DNA from 2 places in the Glutamicibacter soli genome. Region 2 is predicted to be linked to the other one. Evidence: riboswitches for the same ligand, from Rfam matches in the RefSeq annotation. Region 2 holds a riboswitch; the other holds the start of a gene.

Region 1 (7,154 bases), 340 kb from region 2:
GGCGTGGATGTGCTCTTCCTGGACCGCGGCTACGATTCGAAGCTCGCCGAACGCGCACCGTGGCTGCTGATGGGCGCCAAGACCCTGTCCTACGCGGTGAACATGGCGGCGCTGCGCTACGCCCGCAAGCACGGCGCCCACGAGGTCATCTTCACCTCCGCCGACGGCGTGGTGCTCGAAGCACCCACCGCCACCGTGCTGCTGGCCCAACGCGACGGAGAAACCCGCCGCCTGCTGACCCCGATGCTGGAAACCGGTATCCTGCCCGGCACCACCCAGAGCGCCATCTTCGACGCCGCGCAGCAGGACGGCTGGGAGCTGGGCTACGGCCCGCTGCGCCCGGAGGACCTGTACCAGGCCGACGGCGTGTGGCTGGTGTCCTCGGTCCGCCTGCTCACCCCGGTGCGCACCCTGGATGCCAAGCCGATCCGGATGGACGCCGAGCTGCACGAACAGCTGTCCGCCCTGGCCGATTCGATCCGCTAGCCCCGGCTACCAGATCAGGTTGTAGGTCCCGGCCCAGATGGCGGCCGCGATGGCCGCGGCGCCCAGCAGGACGCCGGCGGCCAGCACCGCACCGTCGCGCCGGGTGAAGGTGGCGGTGCGGATCCAGGTGCGCTGCCCGGTGCCGAAGCCCTTGGCCTCCATGGTCGTGGCCAGGCGCCCGGCCCGGCGGATCGCCTGCACCAGCAGCGCCAGTAGCTGGCCGAGCTTCGCACCCACGCGCTGGCGCACGGTGCCCAGGTTGCCGATGCCGCGGGCCCGCCGCGCCAGGGTCAGCGTGGTGAATTCCTCCACCATCAAGCCCAGCAGGCGCATGCCCGCCAAGGCACCGAGCACAAAACGGTGCGGCACCTTCAGCTGCTGGGACAGCGCGCCGCCCAGGTCGCTGGGGTTCGTGGTGGACAGCAGCAGCACCATCGGCACCGCCATGGCCAATGCGCGCAGCCCCGTGGCGACGCCTCCGGCCACCGAGCCCTCGGTGATGTCGAAGATCCCCAGATCCAGCAGCACCCGTCCCGAATCCTGGCCCACCAGGGCGATGCCCCAGGCCGCCAGGACGCCGGCCGCCAGCAGCGGCCAGCCGCGGCGGAAGAACCCGCCGATGCCCAGCCCCGCCAGCGGCAGCATCAGCAGCGTGGCCGCGATGACCACCGCCGCCGAAACCCAGTCCACCGTGCTGATCAGCGGCAAAGTGGCCCCGGCGATCGCGCCGAACTTGGCCAGCGGATTGATCTTCGCCAGCCAGCTGTCCCCCACTGGGGCGTCCAGCATCGGCCCCGACGAGGTCCTCGCGGCGGCCACCTCGGCCGGCGCCAGCACCAGCTCGTCGGCCCCCAGCGCCGCGGCGAAATGCTCGTCATGGGTCACCGCGATGATCGCGGTGGATTCGGCGAGTTCCTCGATGAGCAGTTGCGCCAGCTCGCGCCAGGTGTTCGCGTCCTGCCCGAAGGTCGGCTCGTCAAGGATCACCACGTCCGGCGAGGCGGCCAGCACTGTGGCCACCGACAACCGGCGCTTCTCCCCTCCGGAAAGCGTGAACGGGTTGGCTTCGGCCAAGTCCTGCAGGCCAAGCCGCTCCAGCAACTCCTGCACCCGGGCCTCGACCTGCCGCGGATCGTACTTCTGCTCCTCGGCCGCGCCGTGCCTGGCGCGCAGCGGCGCGAAAGCCAGCTCCTCGCGCACGGACTGGGTGACGAACTGGTGCTCGGGTTCCTGGAACACCGAGCCGATGCGGGCGACCAGCGCTCCGGCCTTCCAGCTGAACGGCGAGGGCGGCAACCCGTCGGCCAGCTGGGGGCTGGCGGCGAACTGGCCTGACACAGGTTGCAGCAGCCCGCCCAGGGTCAGTGCCAGCGTGGACTTCCCTGCCCCGTTCTCCCCGCGGATCACCAGGGCCCTGCCGCCGGTGACCTCGAAGCTGGCCGGGGCGGTGCGCACAGCATGCTCGCCCCGCGCGCAAACCAGCTCCTCGGCGTGCAGCATCGGGGCGCCGCCGGCCCTCGGCGCCGGTGAGGTCTGCGGAACATAGCCCGGAATCCAGACCCCTGCCTGCGCCAATTCGGCGCGCACCGCCGCGTCCCCGGCCAGCGCCTCGGGGTGCAGGTCGTGGGCGATCCCCCCGCCGGGGGCCAGCACCAGCACCCGATCCACCTGCCGGGCCCACGCCTCCAGCCGGTGCTCCACCACGATCAGCGTCGCCCCGGTGGACTCCACGGCGCCGATCACTGCATCGCGCAACGGCGGGATGCTGCCCGGGTCGATATTCGCGGTCGGCTCGTCAAGCAGCATCAGCCCGGGGCGCATGGCCAGGATCCCGGCCAGGGCCAGGCGCTGCTTCTGCCCGCCGGACAGTTCCTGCGTGCGATGTTCGTAGCCCAGTGCGCCGAGCCCCACGGCGTCAAGCGCCTGCGGGATCCGCTCGCGGATCTCCTGCGGGTCGACACCCAGGTTCTCGGCGCCGAAGGCGACGTCGTCACCCACCCGGCTCTGCACCACCTGGGTTTCCGGATCCTGCTGCATCAGGCCCACCGGGAAGCTGCGCGCGAACGCATCCTGCCCGCCGACCAGCAGCTCGCCGGTGGGACCGGCGTCCTGGTCGACTTCGAGCACGCCGGCCAGCGCATGCAAGAAGGTGGATTTGCCGGCCCCCGACGGGCCCAGCAGGAGCACCTTCTGACCTGCAGGGATCTGCACGTCAAGTCCGGCGATGGCCGGGCGGTCGCGCTCGGCATGCTGCCAGGTGAAGCCGCGCGCGCTGATCTCCACACCCTGCCGGGTCAGCGGGGCCGTACGCCCGATGGCGGCGGCGCTCATTTGCGCACCGCAAGCGCCGGTTCCAGGTGCGCGCGGCGGCTGGCGAGGTTGCTCAGCGCGCCGGTGCGGGCCAGCGCCCGGGTAATCCACCAGGACAGCAGGCCGGCGACCACCAGGCCAGACACGGCGGTGGCTCCCACGTGGAACAGCTTCATGGACTCGGTGTATTCGGCCACGCTGCCCACGACGTAGGCTTCGCTGAGGCCGGCAAACAGGCCCGAGCCCAGGCCTGCAAGCAACGCCACCGGCAGGTTCCAGCGGCGGTAGCGGAACAGCGCGAACACCAGCTCGGCGCCCAGCCCCTGGACCAGGCCGGAAATCAGCACCGGCATGCCCCAGTGCGTGCCCAGCAGCGCCTCGACCACGGCGGCCAGCACCTCGCAGAACAGTGCGGCGCCGGGCTTGCGGATGATCAGCGCGCCGAGCACCGCCGGGAACAGCCACAGGCCGGTAAGCAGGGCAGTGCCGGGTGGGAAGGCGGTGAAGGCCAGCGAGAACAGGCCGTAGCTCGCGGACCAGGCCCAGAAGACCACGCCGGAAGCGACGGCGATGACCGAGGCGATGACGATATCGACTACGCGCCAGGTGCTGCGCTGCGTCGTGCGGGTTGTGCTCATGAGGTGTCCTCCTTGATCAGGAGGGGGGATGAACGGAATCGGGGCGCTGTCCAGCGCCGGTCCGCATCCGAGATGCTCGACTTCCTTCGCCGGTACTAACCGGAGCAGGTTCGAGGGTCTGCGATCTATCGCACTCTCAGCGCCTTTCGCCGCGAACGGCTTGACGCTCCCCTGTCGGAATAATTACTGCCCACCCACCATACCGCAGGTAAGCTGGCAACGGAACGATAAGTCACAACGTTGAACGTGAGGTCCACATGAACGCAGTACAAAAGCTCATCGCAACCGGCATTTCCCTGGGTGCGGGCTTCCTCGGCAGCAAGCTGGTCGATCAGGTCTGGAAGGGTTTCACCGGCAACACCGCCCCGCGCAAGGGCAGCGAGGAAGCCGCCGAGGCTTCCATGCGCCAGGCGCTGGGCTTCGCCGTGTTCTCCGCCGTGGTCGCAGCGGTCATCCAAGTGCTGGCTGATCGCGGCACCACCAAGGCCATCGCCAAGTTCACCAAGTAGCACTCCAGCGCAACAGCAGCGGGGCATTGCCTGCTCAGGGAATGGCCCGCTGCTGTTGGTTGAAGTTATTTCGCGTCCGGCCCGGTCTCCTGCGGATCAATTTCCGGCACGGTCCCGGTGTGCGGGGCGGAGGTCACCTTCTCCACGACCTGGCGCAGCTCGTCGGAGTACAGGGTCTCCTTGGCCGCGTGCTTGGTGCGGTAGCCGGCGCGGCCGATCATGTGCGCAGACACCGGGGCGGTCAGCAGCTGCATCGCCCAGGCAAGGACGAGGACCGGGATGACGGTCCAGCTGCGCAGGTGGATGGCCAGTCCGGCGAAGATCAGCAGGAAGCCCAGCACCTGGGGTTTGGTGGCCGCATGCATGCGGGTGAGCATGTCGGGAAAGGTCAGCAGGCCGATGCCGGCAATCAGGGACATCAGGCAGCCCAGAATCAGCAGCACGGCGACGAGGATGTCGAGGAAAAGGTCCATTACGCGTTCCTCTGATCCGAGACATAGCGCGAGACGGTCACCGAGCCGATGAACCCGATGGTGCAGGCGGCGACCACGAACAGCACGTAGTCGGTATGCCTGTTCAACGCCATCTCCAGGCACAGGGCCGCGGAGATGATCAGCAGCATGACATCCAGGGCCAGCACCCGGTCGAGGATCGAGGGGCCTTTCGCCACACGGACCAGGCAGGCGATGGCGCCCAGCCCGAGCAGGCTGCCGCAGATCCAGACGACAACTTCGATCATGGCTTCTCCTTTGTCCTTCTCACGCGGGGGCTGCATTCGTTCTTGATGGCTTCGTACTCGTCCTGGCTGCCGATGGCCATGATCAGGCGGCGTTCGATGTCGCGGATGTTCTCCCGCGCCTTCGCGACCTCCTGGGCCGAGTCGACGTCGATGTAGTGCAGATACAGGGTCGAGGAGCTGCGGTCCACGTCGAGCACGAAGGACCCGGGAATCAGCGTCAGCACATGGCCCACGGTCATCACGATCAGGTCCGAGTCGGTGCGCAGCGGCACCGCGATCACCGAGCTGCGCGTCTTCTTCCCGCGCACCACCGCCAGCCAGGCGACGTGCACGCTGGCGGCGACGACCTGGCCCAGGAACCATCCGAACAGCTTGACGCAGTACCAGAGGTTCAGCCGCCCGGAGAGCACCACCGGCGGCAGCGGGAACAGGTTCACGATGACCAGCGCGATGACGGCGCCAAAGATCAGGTTGCCCGGGGAGAAGTCCTGCCAGAGCGCTCCCCAGACGAAAACCAGCAGGAGCAGCAGCGGCCACTCCTGCTTGAGCGTGGCGCGGTGGCGGACGCCGGCGGTGTCCAGCGCGTCGTCGATGCGCTGGTCGCGCGGGGCCAGGTTCTTATTCGGCATGTTGTCCCTCCGCTCAGTAACTCAGGATGGCGTTGATGTACGGTTCGTGGGCGATCAGCTGCGCCGCCACTCGCTGGCAGAACTCGAAGATCGGCCCGGCGAACACCGTCAGCGCGATGCCCGCCACCACCAGCGAGCCGGTGGCGTAGCGCATGCCCCAGGGCAGCGTCTCGGATTCGAGTTCGCGGGCCAGCTTCAGGCCCAGGTGCGGCGCCTGGGCGCCGCCGGCGGCGGTCTGGTCCGCGACCTTCGCCGCCTCGTCCACCAGGTCCGGGTTGGGGATCTCGGCGTCCGCCGCGCGGCGCCAGAACATGCGGGCCCACACGCGGATGATCGCCAGCAGGGTCAGCAGGCTGGTCAGCAGGCCGGCGGCGATGACCGCCCAGGTCAACGCGTCTGCATCCTGCGCGGCCGCATGCAGCAGCCCGAACTTGCCCAGGAAGCCGGAGAACGGCGGGATGCCGCCCAAATTGATGGCCGGGATGAAGAACAGCAGCGACAGCGCCGGGGACAGCTTGGCCAGCGAGCCCAGCCGGGTCACGTTCGCGCTGCCGGCGCGGCGCTCGATCAGCCCCGCCACCATGAACAGCGAGGTCTGCACGATGATGTGGTGGCCGACGTAGTAGATGGTCGCCGCGATGGCCAGCTCGCCGCCCACGGCCACGCCGAAGATCAGGTAGCCGATGTGGCTGGTCAGCGTGAAGGACAGCATACGCTTGAAGTCGGTCTGCGCGATCGCGCCGAGGATACCGATGACCATGGTCAGCGCCGCGACCACCAGCAGCCCGGCGTTCACCGCGCCTCCCGGGAACAGCAGCGTCTCGGTGCGCACGATCGCGTACACCCCCACCTTGGTCAGCAGGCCGGCGAACACCGCGGTCACCGGGGCCGGGGCCGTCGGATAGGAGTCCGGAAGCCACAGCGACAGCGGGAAGACCGCCGCCTTGATGCCGAAGGCGATCAGCAGCAGCACATGCAGGATCAGCTGCGGTCCCTGGTCAAGCTGCGGCAGCTTCACTGCCAGGTCCGCCATGTTCACGGTGCCGGTCGCCGCGTAGGTCATCGCGATGCCCATCAGGAAGATCACCGAGGAGACCACGGAGACCACCACATAGGTGGTGCCCGCGCGGATGCGCTCGGCAGTGGCGCCCAGGGTCAGCAGCACGTAGCTGGCGGTCAGCAGGATCTCGAAGCCGACATACAGGTTGAACAGGTCAGCTGCCAGGAACGCGTTGGACACGCCGGCCAGCAGGATCAGGTAGGCCGGGTGGAACACCGACACCGGCCCGGGTTCGTCCCCGTCGGCCAGGCCCTGGCTGGTCGCGTAGAACAGCACCGCCAGCGACACCAGGGTGGAGATCAGCAGCATGAAGGCGCTGAAGCCGTCGACCATCAGCGAGATGCCCCACGGCGACTGCCAGCCGCCGATATGCACCGCGTAGCTCTCCCCGCCCCACACGGCGGCCAGCATACCGGCCTCCAGGAGCAGGGTCACGCACAGGATGCCGATGGTGATCAGGCGCTGCAGCTTGATGCGGCGGCGGACCAGGAAGGCGGCGCCGGCGCCGAAGATCGGCAGCACCACCGCCAGCGGAGCAAGATCCAGGAAATTCACTCTTCCCCCTCGCGAATCGGTCGGCCTTCTTCGTCAACGAACTCGGTCGTGTCCTCGGCCACCGGCGAATCTTCCTCTTCGTCATAGGCGGTGGACTGCGACACCTTGATGTCTTCGGTGTCGTCGGCCAGCACGTCGGCGCTGGTCAGCGTCCAGGAGCGGTAGATCATCGCGAGCAGGAACGCGGTCACCGCGAAGGTGATCACGATCGCGGTCAGGATCAGCGCC
Region 2 (7,154 bases):
ATTGCCCGGATCCCCATGAAGCAGATGGGAAAACCCGATGATATCGCAAATGCCGTTGCATTCCTTCTGTCCGACCAAGCATCCTTCATCACGGGAGTGGTACTGCGGGTTGACGGCGGAACCGAGGCATAGAGGATCGGGTCCCAAACTCCATGCTAATGCGTGAGGATTCCTAGACAAGATCGGAATCCACAGGTCCAACGGCTGTTGCAAAACCTGATTAAACAGGAACTGTAACGGCCGTGGCCTATTTAAGCAGGGGAATCAGAAACTTCACGTTTTGTTGGGTTGCACCGTCGCATCTCTACAACCGAGCACCGGTACTTAACAGGAGTCCTAGACCGGCCCACCTTGGTCCAGCTTGGCATGGCGCATGGGAATGTTGGTTAGTCGCGGAAGTCGTCTTCGGAGGGGCGGACCCGGTCATCGGCACGAGGGTAAGACTGAAGCAGGGTGGCAATGCGAGCAACCGCAGGAGGGCGTGAGTACCACCTTGAGAGAGGAGAAACTTTTGGAAATCAACGAGAACCAGGCTTCCGGCGTGCCGTATACCAAGGGCCAAGGGATTCCACTAGTCCTGATTCACGGGCACGGGGTCGACCACCGGATTCTCCTGGCCCTGGACGAGGTGCTGGCGGCGACCGGTGTTTTCCAACGGATCTACGTCGACCTTCCCGGCATGGGAGGCACCGCTGCACTGGACGGCGCCGGCGGCCTGCCGGAAATCGCCGACTGGCTTGAGCAGCTGATCCGGCGGCAGTGCGGGGAACGGCCGTTCGCGATGATCGGCAACTCGCTCGGGTCGCTGCTGGCCCAGGAGATGGCGGACCGCTTCGGCCCCCAGGTAGTCGGCATGGCGATGCTGGCGCCCTTGGTGTATCCCGCGCATTCGCAGCGGACCGTGCCGCCGCGGGAAATCCTGCTGCAGGATCCCGAGCTGCTGGCCGGGCTGCCGACGCAGGACGCGGATCATTATCAACAGATGTCGGTGCTCCAAACGGTGGAGAACTTCCAACGCTTCCGCACCCACGCGCTGCCCGGGATCCGCGCGGTGAACCTGCGTTCGCTGGCCAAGCTGTCCAAACGCTACTTCCTGGACGAGCTGCCGGTCGAGCGGACCTCCCAGCTGGCCTGCCCGGTGCTGATGCTGTGCGGGATGCAGGACCACGTCACCGGTTTCGCCGATCCGGGCAGGCTCGCTGCGAGGTATCCATCGGCCGAAATCGTTGTCGTTCCCGCGGCGGGGCACAACGTGCACCTTGACCAACCCGATATTGCGGCAGAAGAAATTACCGCCTGGAGCCGGGCCGTGCGTGCCTTTGCCGGGTCGTGAGTTGTAACAGTCGGAGATCCCGTGCCCGCTTTCACGGCACAGATGAGTCGGTACTTGTTACCAATCCGTGCTTCTCTGTGGCATCCCACTAGGAGAAAATCATGAGACAACACGCGGAGTATTCCACGGCTGGAAGGAGTTCAGATGTCTGAGAGGCTCGTTCTTCGCAACTGGACCAGCGTGGAGGAAGTACCCGAACTCCTGGATGTCTGGCGCAACTCGGTGGAGGGAGGACGCGACTTCCTCTCGGCCGCCGACGTGGACGCCGTTGCCAACGCTCTTGAAGCGGTCTACTCCCAGCGCGTCTCGGTGCGGATCGCCCAGCTGGGCAAGGAGATCATCGGCTTCGCCGCCTGGAGCGAAACACAGATCGAGCTCTTGTGGGTACGCCACCACGACCGCCACCACGGCGTGGGCAGCGCGCTGCTGAATGACATCCTCGCGCTGTGCCCGGCGGCCTGCATCCTGATCAATGGGCAGAACGCGAGCACCCTCTCGTTTTTTCTCGACCACGGGTTCCAGATCGAAAAGGAAGCCGAGCACACCGACCAGCTGGCCCGGATCCAGCTGCGCCATGTCCGGCTTTCGGCCCCGGACGTGTCACGATAGATCCATGAGCGAAAACACCCGTGAACTGCGTGAAGTCAAAGTCGAACGAGTAGAGTCCAAAAGGTACCGGGCGACCAGCGGCGAAACCGGTGCCAGCCTGGAATTCGGCCAGGGCGAAGGGCTGCTGACCCCGGTGGAGCTGCTGCTGGCGGCCATCGCCGGCTGCTCGGCCATCGACGTCGACGTGGCCACCACGCGCCGCAGCGAGCCGGAGAAGTTCGAGGTGGCCGCCAGCGGCTACAAGCTGAGCGAGGAGGGCGCCGGACGCATGGAGGACATCAAGATGTCCTTCGACCTGAAGTTCCCGGACACCGACGAGGGCCGCAAGGCCGCCGGCATGGTCGAGCGCATCGTGAAGCTCTCCCACGACAAGTACTGCACGGTCTCGCGCACCGTCGAGCTGGGGGCCAAGGTCACCAGCGAGATCGCTGACTAGCGAACCTCCGGCCGCGGCGGGAAGCCGGCAGGGAGCCGGCGCATCACAACGCCGCATCACAACATAGTCAACATGCAACTGCCCGGTGCAGCGGCTCGTGGGGCGGATTCGGGAAGACCGAATCCGCACGAGCGCTGCCCGGGCAGTTGCGCGTGCGCCGCCGCGCAGGGGAGCGTGCCCCGAGCGCGGACGGCGGAAGCCTAACGCTGGGCCAGGACCTGGAAGGTGATGGTTCCCTCGGCATCCACGTTCGCGTCGAGCACCTTGTCATCCAGGGCGTCGGTGACCAGCTCGTCGAGGAAGACGGGACTGCCCTCGCCCTGGATCACCTGGTCCGCCGGCTGCGGGCCGTCGACGACCCGCACGGCGAAACGCGCGGTCTGCTGGCTTTCGGTCTCGTCGGCGGGCTGGATGCGGAGCCCCGCCTCGTTGTCCTCCGTCTGGTTGGTGACCAGCGAGGTCACGATCGCATCGGCCTGATCGGTCAGTGTCAGCACTGTATTCTCCTTCCGGTTGCGGTGCCGCCCGGTTCCGGGCAACTTCACGCAACGCTTCCGTACGAGCCGGGGCGCGGGCAAACGAACTCATGGATCTTTGAGGATTTACCCATCCGGCACCTTGGAACGAGGCGCGCCCGGGACTCCCGGACCGGCTGCGCCGCGCGCGAAGATGACGCGCCCGCGGCGCAGAGTTGGCATTTGTGGTGCAGCTCATGCCTATAATCGCTTCAACTCCGCGGGAGCCTGAACCGACCAGGCTGAGAGGGCACCGAGCCGACCGCTACACCTGATGCGGGTCATGCCGCCGTAGGAAGGAAGTGCCGTCGTTGCACGTTGCCATCATCGGGGCCGGGATCATCGGCCTGTCCACCGCCTTCGAACTGCGTTCGCGCGGCTGCGAGGTCACCGTCATCGACCCGGATCCCGGGCAGGGGGCCAGCCGCGCCGCGGCCGGCATGCTCGCCCCAGCCGCCGAAACCACCTGGGGCCACGGAATCCTGCACGAGCTGCTCGGCGCCTCCAACCAGGCCTACCCGGACTTCGTGCAGCGCATCGAGCAGGCCACCGGCCGGCGCCCGGACTACCTGCAGAACGCAACCCTGGTGGTCGCCGCCGAACCGGCCGACCGCGATGCCCTGCACGAACTGGTGCAGCTGCAGGCCTCCCTGGGCTTCAGCGCACAGACCCTGCTGCCCAGCGCCGCCCGCCGGCTGGAACCGGCGCTGGCCAGCAACATCGCCGGCGCGGTGCGCTGCGCCGGGGACCACCAGATCGACCCGCGCTCCGTGGTGGCGATCCTGGCCGGGCACCTGGACGCCCAGCTGGTCCGCGAACCGGCCGTCGAGCTGCTGCAGCGTGCCGGGACCACCCACGCGGTGCGTACCGGCAGCGGCCGGATCATCGAGGCGGACCAGGTGGTGCTCGCCGCGGGCCTGGGCACCGTGGCCGGGACACCGGAACTTCCGCTGCGCCCGGTCTACGGGGACATCTTCCGGCTGCAGGGCCCTGCGGGCCCGCGGCTGCTCACGCACACGGTGCGCGGGATCGTGCGCCGCGACCCGGTCTACCTGGTGCCGCGCGCGGACGGCTCGCTGGTGCTGGGCGCCAGCAGCCGCGAGGACGGCAACGAGGCGGTCAACATCGGGCAGATGCACAAGCTGCTGGACAACGCCCGCCGCCTGGTGCCCGGGATCGTCGACTGCTCGCTGAACGAGGTCATCGCCCGCGCCAGGCCCGGCACCCCCGACGACCGGCCGCTGATAGGGCGGCTGGATGACGGAATGGTGCTCTCCACCGGCTATTCCCGCCACGGGGTGCTGCTCACCCCCTTCGGCTCCTCGCTGACCGCGGACCTGGTCCTGAGCCAGCCGCCGCACGCAGAGCACGCCCGGGCCGTGGACCCCGCGCGCTTCAGCGGCGGGAGTGCGCCGGACCCGGCAGGACTTTCCCGAGCTGAACCGTCCCGAACCGATCCTTCACGACTTGCACCGACCCGAATGGAGCTGCACCCATGACCATCGACATCACGCTGAACTCAACCCCCACCACGATCCAGCAGGGTTCCACCCTGCGCGATCTGGTCTCTTCGCACTTGGGCCGCGAACTTGACGAACAGGGCCAGGCCGCCGACGGCACCAAGCTGGGCCTGGCCGTCGCCGTGAACGGCGCGGTGGTCCCGCGCAGCGCTTGGGCGCAGCGGGAATTGGCCGCCGGCCACACCGTCGAACTCGTCACCGCCGCCCAGGGAGGCTGAACCAATGCAGCGCAGCACGCAGAACACCACTGAAACCACCGCCGCCGCGGACCTCACCGAGCTGGATGCCGTCAACGACGCCTTCGAGGTGGCAGGGCGCAGCTTCGGCTCCCGGCTGATCCTGGGCACCGGCGGGGCCACCTCGCTGAGCACCCTGGAGCAGGCGCTCGCGCTCTCCGGCACCGAATTGACCACGGTGTCCATCCGGCACTACTCGGCCGGCGGCTCGGCCAGCGTGTACGAGCTGCTGCAGCGCCACGGCATCGCCGCGCTGCCGAATACCGCTGGCTGCTTCACCGCCCGCGACGCGATCCTCACCGCCCACCTGGCGCGCGAGGCGCTGGAAACGAACTGGGTGAAGCTGGAGGTGATCGCCGACGAGCACACCCTGCTGCCCGACCCGCTGGAGCTGTTCGCCGCCGCCGAGCAGCTGGTCGCCGACGGCTTCGAGGTCTTCGCCTACACCAACGACGACCCTGCGCTGGCCGCCCGGCTGCAGGACGCCGGGGTCGCGGCGGTCATGCCGGCCGGGGCGCCCATCGGCTCCGGGCTGGGCATCCTGAACCCGCACAACATCGCCACCATCGTCTCCCGCGCCACCGTCCCGGTGATCCTGGATGCCGGGGTGGGTACCGCTTCCGACGCCGCGAAGGCGATGGAGCTGGGCTGCGACGCGGTGCTGCTGGCCAGCGCCGTGACCCGCGCCCACAACGCCCCGCTGATGGCCGCCGCGATGCGCGACGCCGTGCGCGCCGGACGCGCCGCCCGGCTGGCGGGGCGCATCCCGGTGCGCGACACCGCGCTGGCCTCCTCCCCGGGCGAGGGAATGATGCAGGCGCTGATCGGGGACTTCTCGTGAGCGGCCGCGCACCGCTGGTCGCACCGCGCACCGCGCTGGACCCTGCCCAGCTGGCCCGCTATTCCCGGCACCTGACCCTGCCCGGGGTCGGGGAGGAAGGCCAGCGCCGCATCGCCGCCGCGCGCGTGCTGGTCATCGGCGCCGGGGGACTGGGCAGCCCGATCTCCAGCTACCTGATCGCCGCCGGGGTGGGCACGCTGGCGGTCATGGACGACGACACCGTGGAGCTGTCCAACCTGCAGCGCCAGATCATGCACCGCCAGTCGGACGTCGGGGCGCGCAAGGTCGACTCGGTGCCCCGGCTGGCGGCGCAGCTGAACGACCAGGTCCAGGTGGTTCCCCTGGGGCAGCGGCTGACCCCGGACAACGCGCTGGAGCTGTTCGCCGGCTACGACCTGGTGATCGACGGCAGCGACAACTTCGCCACCCGCTACCTGTCAAACGACGCCGCCGAGCTGACCGGAACCCCGCTGGTGTGGGGCACGCTGTTCCAGTTCTCCGGCCAGGTCTCGGTGTTCGACCCGCGCACCGGGCCGATGCTGCGCGACCTGTTCCCGGAGATCCCGGACGCGGACTCGGTACCCAGCTGCGCCGAGGGCGGCGTGTTCGGCGCGCTGTGCGGGGTGGTCGGCTCGATCATGGCCGTCGAGGCGCTGAAGCTGATCACCGGAACCGGTGAAACCCTCTCCGGCAAGCTCTGGCTCTACGACGCGCTGAGCGCCGGGGTGCGCACCCTGTCCTTCGAACGCGACCCGCAGCGTGCCCGGGTGCGCAAGCTGGGGAACTACGCGCAGGAATCCTGCGCCCTGGCCCCGGCCGTTGGCCAGTTGGGCGCGGCGGAGCTGGAAACCCTGCGAGGCAGCCAAGCGGCGCCGGGCCGGGTGCTGGTCATCGACGTGCGCGAGGACTGGGAACGGCAGATCGCCGCCATCACCGGCAGCGTGCACGTGCCGCTGGATCAGGTGCTCTCCCGCGGCTGGGACGCGATCCCCGCCCAGGGCGCCACCCACGTGGTGCTCGCCTGCAAGAGCGGGGCCCGTTCGCTGCGCGCCGCCCAGGCGCTGGGCCCGCAGCCGGCCGGGGCGCAGGTGCTGAACCTGTCCGGCGGCACCCTGGAGTGGTACCAGCAGGTGCGCGGCGAGGCGCTGGCCTATTGACGACGCGGGCCAGCGGCCGGCTGGGATACTGGATCCATGGACGTATTGGGCGAACTGGCGTTTCGCGAACTCACCGACGCCGACGAGCAGCAGGCCATCGACGCGCACCACGCGCTGCTGGCCGACGACTTTGAATTCCTGCCCTCCTGGACGGAGAAGGGGAACTGGGCGGACTACGTGTACCGGATGAATGCCGGGCGGCGCGGGGAGCACGTTCCCGAGGGCTGGGTCCGCTCGGCCCTGTTCGTCGCGGTGGACCAGGACGGCTGGTTCCTGGGACGGGTGTCGGTGCGCTACGCATTGAACTCCTCCCTGCAGCATCTGGGCGGGCACCTCGGCTACGGGGTGCTGCCCGAGGCGCGCCGGCAGGGAGTCGCCGGGGCGCTGTGCCGTTTCGGTCTGGACGAGCTGAGCGCTGCCGGGGTCCAGAGGGCGCTGATCACCTGCGCCGCCGGCAACGTCGGATCGCGCGCCACCATCCTGCGCTGCGGGGGAGTTCCCGACGCG

What was found. Region 2 has a riboswitch for thiamine pyrophosphate ahead of thiO (glycine oxidase ThiO). Riboswitches for the same ligand answer to the same signal wherever they lie in the genome.
Region 1: it holds a riboswitch for thiamine pyrophosphate, as region 2 does, so the genes downstream of both, ACTX90_RS13430 (ECF transporter S component) here and thiO (glycine oxidase ThiO) in region 2, are expected to answer to the same signal.

What each region holds. Positions count from the first base shown of each region.
Region 1 covers NZ_CM125969.1:2,825,502-2,832,655, forward strand. Annotated here, with positions in the region: gene ACTX90_RS13420 (aminodeoxychorismate lyase) at 1-486, shown strand, start outside; gene ACTX90_RS13425 (ATP-binding cassette domain-containing protein) at 493-2,817, opposite strand; gene ACTX90_RS13430 (ECF transporter S component) at 2,814-3,434, opposite strand; TPP riboswitch at 3,499-3,617, opposite strand; gene ACTX90_RS13435 (DUF4235 domain-containing protein) at 3,692-3,943, shown strand; gene mnhG (monovalent cation/H(+) antiporter subunit G) at 4,009-4,416, opposite strand; gene ACTX90_RS13445 (MrpF/PhaF family protein) at 4,416-4,682, opposite strand; gene ACTX90_RS13450 (Na+/H+ antiporter subunit E) at 4,679-5,311, opposite strand; gene ACTX90_RS13455 (Na+/H+ antiporter subunit D) at 5,325-6,926, opposite strand; gene ACTX90_RS13460 (Na(+)/H(+) antiporter subunit C) at 6,923-7,154, opposite strand, start outside.
Region 2 covers NZ_CM125969.1:2,485,717-2,492,870, reverse strand. Annotated here, with positions in the region: gene ACTX90_RS11745 (SDR family NAD(P)-dependent oxidoreductase) at 1-132, shown strand, start outside; gene ACTX90_RS11740 (alpha/beta fold hydrolase) at 482-1,333, shown strand; gene ACTX90_RS11735 (GNAT family protein) at 1,478-1,942, shown strand; gene ACTX90_RS11730 (OsmC family protein) at 1,947-2,378, shown strand; gene ACTX90_RS11725 (hypothetical protein) at 2,579-2,875, opposite strand; TPP riboswitch at 3,104-3,208, shown strand; gene thiO (glycine oxidase ThiO) at 3,196-4,392, shown strand; gene thiS (sulfur carrier protein ThiS) at 4,389-4,631, shown strand; gene ACTX90_RS11710 (thiazole synthase) at 4,636-5,490, shown strand; gene ACTX90_RS11705 (ThiF family adenylyltransferase) at 5,487-6,647, shown strand; gene ACTX90_RS11700 (GNAT family N-acetyltransferase) at 6,684-7,154, shown strand, end outside.